DNA from 3 places in the Actinopolyspora sabaoui genome. Region 3 is predicted to be linked to each of the others. Evidence: riboswitches for the same ligand, from Rfam matches in the RefSeq annotation. Region 3 holds a riboswitch; each other region holds the start of a gene.
The links. A riboswitch is a leader RNA that binds a small molecule or an ion and turns the genes downstream of it on or off. The one in region 3 is predicted to bind glycine.
Positions count from the first base shown of each region.

Region 1: it holds a riboswitch for glycine, as region 3 does, so the genes downstream of both, gcvH (glycine cleavage system protein GcvH) here and gcvT (glycine cleavage system aminomethyltransferase GcvT) in region 3, are expected to answer to the same signal.
Region 2: it holds a riboswitch for glycine, as region 3 does, so the genes downstream of both, gcvP (aminomethyl-transferring glycine dehydrogenase) here and gcvT (glycine cleavage system aminomethyltransferase GcvT) in region 3, are expected to answer to the same signal.

Region 1 covers NZ_JBMIHH010000005.1:92,501-96,373, reverse strand. Annotated here, with positions in the region: gene ACOQFL_RS10480 (L-serine ammonia-lyase) at 1-1,218, opposite strand, end outside; gene gcvH (glycine cleavage system protein GcvH) at 1,304-1,675, opposite strand; glycine riboswitch at 1,915-2,029, opposite strand; gene ACOQFL_RS10470 (PucR family transcriptional regulator) at 2,274-3,873, shown strand, end outside.
Region 2 covers NZ_JBMIHH010000010.1:161,163-165,035, forward strand. Annotated here, with positions in the region: gene gcvP (aminomethyl-transferring glycine dehydrogenase) at 1-1,341, opposite strand, end outside; glycine riboswitch at 1,523-1,623, opposite strand; gene ACOQFL_RS18800 (MerR family transcriptional regulator) at 1,794-2,360, opposite strand; gene ACOQFL_RS18805 (bifunctional nuclease family protein) at 2,660-3,136, opposite strand; gene garA (glycogen accumulation regulator GarA) at 3,483-3,873, opposite strand, start outside.
Region 3 covers NZ_JBMIHH010000003.1:212,280-216,152, reverse strand. Annotated here, with positions in the region: gene gcvT (glycine cleavage system aminomethyltransferase GcvT) at 1-1,016, opposite strand, end outside; glycine riboswitch at 1,051-1,147, opposite strand; glycine riboswitch at 1,148-1,286, opposite strand; gene ACOQFL_RS06085 (TetR/AcrR family transcriptional regulator) at 1,446-2,078, opposite strand; gene ACOQFL_RS06080 (AMP-binding protein) at 2,253-3,873, shown strand, end outside.

The DNA.
Region 1 (3,873 bases), on a different contig from region 3:
CATCCTGGCAGCGGTGATCGCCTTGACCGAGGCCACGGCGTTGCGCTCGATGCAGGGAATCTGCACCAACCCGCCGATCGGGTCGCAGGTGAGACCGAGGTTGTGTTCCATGGCGATCTCGGCGGCGTTCTCCACCTGAGCAGGGGTGCCACCGAGCACTTCGGCCAGTCCGGCAGCGGCCATGGAACAAGCCGAGCCCACCTCGCCCTGGCAACCGACCTCGGCACCGGAGATCGAGGCGTTCTCCTTGAACAGCACCCCCACCGCGCCCGCGGCGAGCAGGAACCTGGCCACCCCGTTCCCGTCCGCACCGGGCAGGAACCGCATGTAGTAGTGCAGCACGGCCGGAACGATGCCCGCGGCACCGTTGGTCGGCGCGGTCACGACCCGACCACCGGCGGCGTTCTCCTCGTTGACCGCCAGCGCGTAGACCGTTACCCACTCCATCGGATCGTCGGTGTCGCCGAGTTTGGCGCGCAGTTCGGCGGCGCGTCGCTCGACCCGCAGGCCACCCGGCAGGGAGCCCTCGCTGTTGCAACCGTTGTGCACGCACTCGCGCATGGCGTGCCAGATCGACAGCAGCTCGTCGTGCACCCGCTGTTCGTCACGCCAGACCAGTTCGTTGGCGAGCATGAGCTCGCTGACCGAGTAACCGGTCACGGCACAGTGCTCCAACAGCTCGGCCCCGGTGCGGAACCGGTGGGGCAGTTCGGTGGTGTCCTGTTTGATCCGGTCGGTGCCCGCGGCTTCCTCGTCCACGACGAAACCGCCGCCGACGGAGTAGTACACCGCCCCGCACAGTTGCTCCCCCGACTCGCCGACCGCGGTGAACCGCATTCCGTTGGGGTGCACCGGGAGTGTCTCGCGCCGATACAGCACGAGGTCGTCGTCGTAGTCGAATCGGATTCCGTTGGTGCCGTTCAGCAGCAACCGGCCGGTCGATCGGATCTCGTCGACCCTGCCGGAAACCGCGATCGGATCGACCGATTCCGGTAGGTGGCCCTCCAGACCGAGCAGCACCGCTTTGGGGCTGCCGTGCCCGTGTCCGGTCGCGCCGAGCGAGCCGAACAGTTCGGCCCGCACCCTTGCGACGCGTGGCAGCAGGCCCTGTTCACCCAGCCGCGCCACGAACCGCGCGGCGGCGCGCATGGGTCCCACGGTGTGCGAACTGGAGGGACCGATCCCCACCGAGAAAAGATCGAAGACACTGATCGCCATTGATCGTCTCTTCTTCGTACGTAAGGTGTGGTTCGCCTGCCCCGCCACCTCGTCGTGGCGGGGCCTCAATCAGCGGCGGCGGAGGTCACTCACCCGTGAGTTCGGCGTACTGCCCGGCGTCCAGCAGCGGACCGTACTCGCTGACGCGCAGTTCCAGCAGCCAGCCATCGCCGAACGGGTCGTCGTTGATCTTGGCCGGGTCGTCGACAACGGTCTCGTTGACCGAGACGACCTCGCCGGTGGCGGGGGCGTAGAGATCGCTGACCGACTTGGTGGACTCCAGCTCACCGCAGGCCTCACCCGCGGTGATCTGCTTACCCACCTCGGGCAGGTCGACGTAGACGATGTCGCCGAGCGCGTTGGCCGCGTAGGGGGTGACCCCGACACGCACGACGTCGCCGCGCTCGGCCAGCCACTCGTGCTCCTGGGTGTACTTGAGGTCCGTGGGCAGACTCATGGGGGAGGCTCCATTGCTGTCGTTTGGACACCGGTACCCGATGTCCCGTCGTGGGCCGTCGGGTACGAGCATTCTCGCGTGCCGCGACTCCACCCGGCCGGGCGGCATGCCGCGAACACCGGAGTCCGCGTACTTGGTGGCCTCCCCCTCTGTTGCGGAACCTGAGAGCTTCACCGCGACGTCGCGGTTTGCACCGTGGGTGCGCGCGCCTTCGTCTCGGCGGCGCTTTCCAGAGTTGCCTCGATCGGACGGTACGGATGCCTGAGAGTTTACGGGGAGTTTTGCTCCTTCGGCGCCCGTTCGGTGACACCGTGTACACGGTGCTCACCCACGGGACTCTCCCGCCCGGTGTCGTGGGCCGATATGCGATTGTCGCTGTGTTCGGCAACGATAACCCGAGGGGTGGGCGTATCCAACCCCGGATATCGCGAAGCCGCGACCACTACCGGCGAATCGGGCGCCGAAGCTCGCGCGGTGTGCTCACGATCACTACCGGAAGCGGTCACGGGCCTCGCACGGGTGGCCGGAACCCGGCACCGGAGCGCTCGGGGAATCGAACCGGAGAAATTCCCTTCTGATCCCGACCCCGGGAGGGGCGATGGTCGACGTACGGGGCCTGGTCGAGCGAGTCGGCCCCACCCTGCTGCGTCCGGTGGTGGTGCCGGAGAACACCGGCGGTGTCGGGGACGTGGTCATCGCCGAGCCCGAGGATCCCGGTGGGATCGGAACGGCCGACGTGGTGCTCGGCGTGGGGATCACCGACCGGGCGGAGGCCGTGGAGCTGGTGCGCGAGTGCGGTGCGCGGGAGGCGGCGGCCGTGCTGCTGAAACCGCCGGTGTGCACCGAGGACTCGGTTATCTCGGAAGCCGAGAGAGCGGGGCTCGCGCTGATCGAGGTCCGGCGGGGCGCGGCGTGGGCACAGCTGGTGTGGTTGCTGCGGAGTGCGCTGGCCGGAACGGACCAGGGCGCGGCCGTGGGCACTCCGCAGCAGGGCGGCTCGGCGGGGCTGGGTAGCTCGGCAGGACTGGGCAGCTCGGCGGGGCTGGGCGATCTGTTCCGGCTGGCGGACGCGGTGGCCGAGGTGGTCGACGCCCCGGTGACCATCGAGGACGCGCATTCGCAGGTGCTGGCCTACTCCGCGCGGCAGGACGTGACCGATCCCGCCCGGGTTTCCACGATCATGGGCCGTAGGCAGCCCGACGATGTGCTGGCCAAGTTCCGGGCCCGGGGCACGTTCCGGCAGCTGAGCCGCGGTGGTTCCGCCGTCTACGTCCCGGAGCAGCCGGACGGCACCCTGCCCCGGCTGGTGGTGCCGATCCGGATGGGCGGTGAACTGCTCGGGTCGATGTGGGCCGTGGTCACCGGCGAAGTGTCCGAGCAGCGCGCCTCGGCGTTCGCCGACACCGCCGCGCTGGTGGCGCTGCAACTGCTCCGCTGGCGGGTGATGACCGACTCGGAGCGGCAGCGTTCGGCCGGGCTGGTGCGGTCACTGCTGGAAGGTGCCGAGGGGTGGCGGGCGGCTGCCAACGAGTTGGGGATACGTGCCGAACCACATCGGGTGGTGGCGATCGACGTGCGTGCCAGCGACGGCACCGACGAGGGGCACCGGCTCGCGATGTGGGAGTGGATCACCCGGGGGATCGGGCGTGGGCCGATGGTCGCCGAGTCGGGTGGGGTGCTGTACGCGGTGGTGCCCGACCGCTCCGGCACGGGTGGCTGGCCCGCGCTGCGGGAGGCGTTGCTGGCGCACATCCACGAGATGGACGCGGCCGATCCGCGGCCGCTGGTGGCGGTGGGAACCGCCACCCCGGTGGCGGAGCTGCCGGAATCCCGCGGCAGCGCGGACGAGGTGTTGGCGCTGCTGCGCACGGGCATGGTGGAACGCGAGATCGCGGTCCACGAACAGCTCTGGCACTCCCTGGTGCTGGCGAGGACCGCCGGTGTCGCGGGCGACGCCGGGGTGGGGTCGCTCGGCCCGCTGCAGCGGCTGCGCGACCACGACCACGGTCAGGGGACCGAGTACCTGCGCACGCTGCACGCCTGGCTGCGTCACCCCGGTGACCCGCGCGCGGCGAGCCGGGAACTGCGGGTGCACCCGAACACCTTCCGGTACCGGATGAAGCGGGTGGGGGCGCTGTTGGAGGTGGACCTCGACGACGCGGACGTGCGCTCGGCACTGCTGGTGCAGTTGCTGGCCG
Region 2 (3,873 bases), on a different contig from region 3:
GAACGCCTGCCAGACCGAGGCCAATCGCTGCCTGGTGGTGGTCTCGTCACAGGTGATGCCCACGTGGTCGGCGTCGACCCTGCGCAGGTTCACGCCGTTGCGGCGTGCGGCGGCGACGATCTCGTCGGCCCGGCCGGGCACGCGGGTGAGCACGGTGTCGAAGAAGTCGTCGTGGCAGACCTCCACCCCGCCGCGACGCAGCTGCTCGGCCAGCACGGTGGCCATGCGGTGCGTACGGGTCGCGATGGCACGCAGCCCCTCTGGACCGTGGTAGACGGCGTACATCGAGGCGACAACGGCCAGCAGCACCTGGGCGGTGCAGATGTTGCTGGTGGCCTTCTCCCTGCGGATGTGCTGCTCCCGGGTCTGCAGCGCCAGCCGGTAGGCCTGATTTCCGTCCGCGTCCACGCTGACCCCGACCAGACGGCCGGGAAGCTGGCGCTCCACGCCCTTGCGCACGGCCATGTAGCCCGCGTGGGGACCGCCGAAGCCCATCGGGACACCGAACCGCTGACTGGTCCCGACCACGACGTCGGCGCCGATCTCACCGGGGGCACGCAGCATCGTCAACGCCAGCAGGTCGGCCGAGACCACGGCCATACCGCCGCGCCGGTGCACCTCGGCGATGACTTCCTCGTGGTCGCGCACGGCACCGGAAGCGCCGGGGTAGGCCAACAGCGCACCGAAGAACTCCCCTTCGGGAAGCCCGGCCGCACCCTGCGAGAGGTCGGCGTGCACGATCTCGATGCCGAGCGGCTCGGCACGCGTCTCGATCACCGAGATGGTCTGGGGCAGCGCATCGGTGTCGACGACGAACCGGGGGGACTTCGAACGCCCCGCGCGGCGCACCAGGGTCATGCCCTCGGCGGCGGCTGTGGACTCGTCGAGCATCGAGGCGTTGGAAACCGGGACGCCGGTGAGATCGGCGACCATCGTCTGGAAGTTGAGCAGGGCTTCCAGCCGCCCCTGGGAGATCTCGGGCTGGTACGGCGTGTAGGCCGTGTACCAGGCCGGGTTCTCCAGCACGTTGCGGCGGATCACCGGAGGGGTGATGGTGGGGTGATAGCCGAGGCCGATCATCTCCACGTGGGGGTTGTTGCGGTCCGCGAGCTCGCGCAGCTCGTCCAGGGACTCGGCCTCGGTAGCCGGTTCCGGCAACGCCATCCGCATGTCGCGTTCCCGGAGTCCCGCCGGGACGGCTTGTTCGCCGAGCTCTTCGAGGGAACCGACACCGATCACATCGAGCATCCGAGCCAGCTCAGCCGGCATGGGGCCAACGTGGCGGTCGGCGAACGGGGTTCCGTGCTCGAGAGCGGCCAACGGGATACGTTCGTCGGTCATCGCCAAAACCTCAATCGTCGGGCATCTCGGACAGGGCAGACAGCACTCGGGTGAGTTGCTGACCTCCCCCTCTGTCAATGCCCGCGAAACGGGCGCCTGAGAGCTTCGCCCGGTGTGGCGGGCTTGCACCGTCGGCGGGGTTCACCACGACGCTGTGGCGACTCCCTCTTTCCAGAGGTATCTCGCCCGTACGGTCCCAATAGCCTGAGAGGTTGTCGGGGAGGGGTTGCTCCTTCGGCGCCGTACCGAGTTGCTCGGCACGGTCTCTCCCGTACGGGGTCGGCGACGGGTGTGAGCGTACCTCATATCGCCCCGTCCAGGGAGTGTGTGGCAAGGTGCACACTCCTCGAAAGCGCCACGAAAGCCCGGCCCCACCCCGCTCACCGTGGCTCCGCTCGAGCGGATCCGGGCGGTGAAATCTGGTGGGGAAATCCCGTGGGAAACCCCCGCGATCACCCGGTTTGGCGGTCCCGACGCTTCCGGGAGAGTTCGTCCTCGTCCGGTGTGCGGAGGCCACCCCCGTCGGCGCGTTCGGCGGGGAAATCGTGGATCGTGCCGGTTATCTCGCGCATCGCCCCACTGACAGCGATTCCGAAAACACCCTGACCACCACGTAACAGATCAACCACGTCTTCCGCCGAGGTGCACTCGTAGACGGTTGTCCCATCACTGAACAGCGTGACCCCGGCGAGATCACGCACCCCGCGACCACGCAGATGATCCACGGCGATGCGAATGTTGTGCAGTGATACGCCCGCATCCAGCAGCCGTTTCACCACCTTGAGAACCAACATGTCCTTGAACGAGTAGAGCCGCTGCGAACCCGACCCCTCGGCGAGCCTGATCGAGGGCTCGACCAGCTCGGTACGGGCCCAGTAGTCCAACTGCCGGTAGGTGATACCGGCGATCTGACAGGCCGCGCGTCCTCGGTAACCGACCAGCTCGTCCGGAAGCGCCGCGTCCGGGAACAACTCGGCTTGTTCTACGTTCGTATCCAGCCGTGATGCGTTTTCGACCACGCACGCCTCCCCTCGGCCGACCCACGGCGGCCATCGGATCCGGAACCGCAGTCGTCGACACGTCCGAATCCGATCTCGTCACGCCCCCATTCGCTCGACCACCGCGCGCACGTCCACCGTGTCACTCAACAGTATGCTCGCGGAAAACGGCGGTCAACACGACGCGCGGAACGCCCTGTGGAAGTCTCGCACCACTTCGGTGCTCCGCACCAGCGGGGAGACGCCCCGATCCCCTTCAGATGTTCGAGACGTTCCCCGCGACCCGTCGCGCGAACAAGCACCACCGCGACCGAAGCGCCTCAGGTGTCGGCGCCGCGGAAGTCCTCCGGCGAGACCGAGTCCAGGAATTCCTTGAACTTCTCGACCTCGTCCTCCTGCTCGTCGGGAATCAGCAGTCCCGCCTCGTCGAGCACGGACTGCTCGGCGTGGATCGGAACACCGGTGCGCAGTGCCAGCGCCACCGAATCACTCGGCCTTGCCGAGACCCGCACATCGCCGTCGAAAACGAGCTCCGCGTAGAAGGTCCCTTCCTGGAGGTCGGTCACCCGCACTTGTTCCAGCTCTCGCCCGAGCGCACCGACCACGTCCTTGAGCAGATCGTGGGTGAGCGGCCGCGCAGGCCGCACCCCCTGTTGCTCCAGGGCGATGGCGGTAGCCTCGACCGAACCTATCCAGATCGGCAGATACCGTTCGCCGTCGGTCTCGCGCAACAGCAGGATCGGCTGGTTGGCCGGCAGTTCCACTCGCACGCCGACGACGCGCATCTCGCTGCTCATCGTCAAATCGCCTCCTCCAGCGCGCCGAAGCGTGACATCTCCTTCGAGGATCGCGCACCGACGCCTTCGACGCTACCCGCGATACGGCGAAGACGCCGCCCACACAGGCGCCGACCGCTTCCCTCGTCCCGTGGATCACCCGATGGGACGTATACACCGTACCCCGCCCACCCGGGTGATCGGGCATGTCCCACAGCGGCGCGATCTCGCCGGACGGAACCGGTGCGGCTGCTCCGAAAGGTCCACGAGCGAGCTTGGCTCGCGGACTCGGCGGCCGGCTCGAAATACCTCGTTCGCGCCGAACGGGGGCACCCCGGCTGCCACCGAGCGCAGCACCGCCCGATCGTCACCGGCTGCCCTGCGTGCCCTCCGCCGGACCGGTCAGAAACACCAGACGGAACTTGCCGATCTGGACCTCGTCACCGTTGGCCAACACCGAGGTGTCCACGGGTTCACGATTGACATAGGTTCCGTTGAGGCTTCCCACGTCGACGACGACGTACTCCGCGCCTTCCCGGCGGAACTCGGCATGCCTGCGGGAAACCGTCACGTCGTCCAGGAAAATGTCGCTGTCGGGGTGCCGACCCGAGCTGGTCGTCTCCCGGTCGAGCAGGAATCGCGACCCCGCGTTGGGGCCGCGCTTGACCACCAGGAGAGCGGATCCGGCGGGCAGCGCGTCCACACCGGACGCGGTGGACTCTGCAGGCGCACTCTCTGCGTTCTCCTGCTCGGAGAGG
Region 3 (3,873 bases):
TTCGCGTAGGCGTGGTCCACATAGGCCATCGCGATCGGGTGTCCCAGCGTGGGCGACGGCGCACCGCTGGTCACGACGCCGATGTCGACGCCGTCACCGTCCAGTACCCGGTAACCGTGGCGTGGGGCGCGGCGGCCCGTTCCGCGCAGCCCCACCAGTGTGCGCTCCGCTGTCCGCTCCGCTGCGTCGGCGAGCGCGGCGCGTCCCACGAAATCTCCCGACTTGTCCAGCCGGACCACCCTGCCCAGATTGGCGTCGAACGGGGTCACCGCGGTGGAGAGCTCGTGACCGTGCAACGGCATACCGGCCTCCAACCGTAGTGTGTCCCGGCATGCCAAGCCGGCGGGCTGTATCCCGTGCGGGGCGCCCGCCTCGCTGAGCGCCTGCCAAACCGTAGCGGCGTCGTTGACGGATGTGAACAGCTCGAAACCGTCTTCGCCGGTATAGCCGGTGCGGGCGAGTAGAACATCACAATTGGCTACCCTGCCGGGGTACCCCGCGAAGTACTTGACCGCTGTCAGGTCGATCTCGGTCAACGGTGCCAGGATGTCCTTGGCCACCGGGCCCTGAACCGCGATCAAGGCATACTCGTCGGACAGGTCGGCGTACTCGGTGTCGAAACCGCGTACCCGCTCGGCCAGCTCGGCGGAGACCACGGCGGTGTTCGCGGCATTGGCGACCACGAGGAACTCCTGTTCGCCGGTGCGGTAGACGATCAGATCGTCCAGTACGCCGCCCGCCTCGTCGCAGATCATCGTGTAGCGCGCACGCCCGACCGTGATCGCCGAAGCGTTGGCCACCAGCGCGTAGTCCAGCGCCTCGGCGGCCTGGGGGCCGCTGATACGAAGCTCGCCCATGTGCGTGAGATCGAACAGGCCCGCCGTGCCGCGTACCGCGTTGTGCTCGTTGATGTCACCCGAGTAGCGCAGCGGCATCTCCCAGCCCGCGAACTCGGTGAAGGTGGCCCCAAGCTGCTGGTGAATCTCGTGCAGTGGTGTCTTGCGGGACGGTGACATGATGGGAACTCCTGATAGGTCGGCGCCTGCTCGGCGTCTCCCCGGAGTCATTGGCCTGAGAGTTTCACCGCGCTGTGCGGCTTGCACCGTGGGCGAGGGGCACGTAACCCCTGCTTTCCTCCTGAATCGCCTGGTGCCATGCGGTGATCGGGCCTGAGAGTTTGTCGGGGAGTGTTGCTCCTTCGGCGCTCCGCGCGCACGTTGGGGCCATTGCCGTGGCCGGGCAGCGATGCCGCGAGCCGAGTGCGGAGTCTCTCCCGCATGACGTCATGGGCGCACTCTTCGATTGTAGCGTGAACGCTACGTAGCCCCGGCTGTCGAGTCAACAGCAGCGCAGCCGAGCATGGCCGGGTTTCCCCCGCGCGTGTGGCGCGCGCCAGGGCCGCCGAGTGGTGTTCGCGTTTACGGGAACTCGACCGGGTGCGGCACTCAGTGGATCTCGTCGAGATCCGTGTAGCGTTTGCGCAGCCCTTCCGTGAAGGCGTGTAGTGCCAGCTCGAAACTGGCGTTGTCGATCTCCGTCGCGTGACTGCGCAGCAGATGTGCTCTGCCGAGGTTGGGGAACCTCTCGTCGTAGACCTCGGCGTCGTCGACGAACCCGCCCGCGAACGATCCCATCGCGCTGCCCACCACGAGATACTTCACGGAAGCCCCGATCATGGTCGCGTAGCGCTGCGGCCAACCGGCCTCGACCAGCCCGCCGTGCACCGCGTCGGCCCGGCGCAGTGCCGCTTCCCGGCGAGCGGGGCCCGAGGCGAGGAACGGTACCAGGTTGGGGTGTTCCACCAACGCCCGGCGATAGGAGCGGGCCCAGACGGTCACGCCCGTGACCCAGTCCGTCTCGAAGCCGGAGACGTCCACCTGGTCCATCATCGAGTTGGCGAGATCGTGCAGCAGTTCGTCCTTGTTGGGGACGTAGTTGTACAGCGAAGCCGCCCGCACTCCCAGCCGTTCCGCCAGGCGTCGCATCGAGAGTGCCTCCAGCCCGGCGGTGTCGATGATCTCGAGTGCGGACTCTCGGATGCGCTCCATCGACAGCAGGGGCGTGCTCGGTCTGGGCAAGAAGTGGCCTCCGGGACCTGTTCGGGGGCGAGTCCGGTTTCGTTGTTCTCGAGTCTTGTCAAACGTTGTCGTCGATTTTAGGGTCTCATAAAACTAACGTCGTTAGTTAAGCTGTCGGCCGCAGTGCTGCGTGCCGCACGCGGTAGCGGCTCCTGGCTATTGAGGAGGTCGCTGATGACCACGAATCATCCGGACACTGTGACAGGGGAGCAGCCGATGGCCACGGGTTCGTCCGCCTCGCTCTCACTCGCTTCGGTGCTCGCGGAACCCGCCCGCCGCACTCCGGAAGCCCCGGCCGTGCTGGAGGGCTCGGAGCGGGTGGATTACGGCGAGCTCTGGGAGCAGGTGCGTCGCCACGCCGCCGCACTGCGGGAGCTCGGTGTCAGCGCGGGGGACCGGATCGCTCTGGTTGCCCCGAACGTCGTGGACTTCGTTCGTGCCTACTACGCGGTGCAGGTGGTCGGCGCGGTCGTGGTGCCCGTTCCGGTGTTGCTCGTCGCTTCGGAAGCCGCCCATCTGGTCTCGGACTCGGGCGCGAAAATGATCCTGGGGCACAGCAGTCAACTGGAACTGGCCCGGGGCTGTGCCGAACGAACCGGTGCGAGCGTGGTGACCCTGGGGGAAGTCGACTCCCGGCAGTGGGTCTCCCGCCAGGGGGAGTACGACGAGCCCTCGCTGACCGAGCTGGCTGCCGGGGCCGAGCCGTTGTCCGGTTTCGTGACGCGCGCACCGCAGGACGAGGCGGTCGTCTTCTATACCAGCGGGACCACCGGCAAACCCAAGGGTGCCGTGTTGACCCAGCTGAACATGGTCATGAACGCTACGGTCAACGCTTTCGACGCCAACGACACCGATTCGAGTGATCTGGTGCTGGGATGCCTGCCGTTGTTCCACGTTTTCGGCCAGACGGTCTCGATGAACACCACGTTCCGTGCCGGTGCCTGCCTGGTGCTGCAACCCGCCTTCGATCCGGCACAGGCGCTGGAACTGATTCGTGAGCACGGAATTACCCAGTTCAACGGAGTACCCACGATGTTCGGCCGGATGCTGGAAGCCGCCCCGCCGGACCTGCGGTTGCCAAGCCTACGACTGTGTGTCTCCGGTGGGGCCGCGCTGCCGGTTTCGGTGCTGGAGCGTTTCAACGAGCGGTTCGGCGCTCGAATCCTGGAGGGCTACGGCCTCTCCGAGACCTCGCCGACCGCAACGGTCAACCAGCCCTCCATCGGAACGCGGGCGGGCACCGTGGGGCATCCGTTGTGGGGTGTCGAGGTCGAGATCGCCGAGCCGGACTCCGAGCGGATCGAGCTGTTGCCCCGCGGCACCCGCGGCGAGGTCGTCGTACGTGGGCACAACGTGTTCGCCGGTTACCTCGGGAATCCGGAGGCGACTCGTGCCGCGCTCGTCGACGGCTGGTTCCGTACCGGCGACATCGGGGTCAGGGACGAGGACGGGTTCCTGTCCATCGTCGACCGCAAGAAGGAACTGATCATTCGCAACGGATACAACGTCTACCCGCGGGAGGTCGAGGAGCTGCTGCTGGAGCATCCCGAGCTGGCACAGGTGGCGGTCGTCGGGCTGCCGGACCCCACCCGTGGCGAAGAGGTCTGCGCGGTAGCGGTGCATGCCAAACTGTCGGCAGGGGATACCGACCAGTCGGTTAGCGATCGGGTGGTCGAGTGGGCCGCGGCCCGGCTGGCGGCGCACAAGTATCCGCGACGAGTGGTCTTCACCGACGAGCTCCCGCTCGGGCCCAGCCACAAGGTGCTCAAACGGGAGCTGCGGGACCGGATCATTC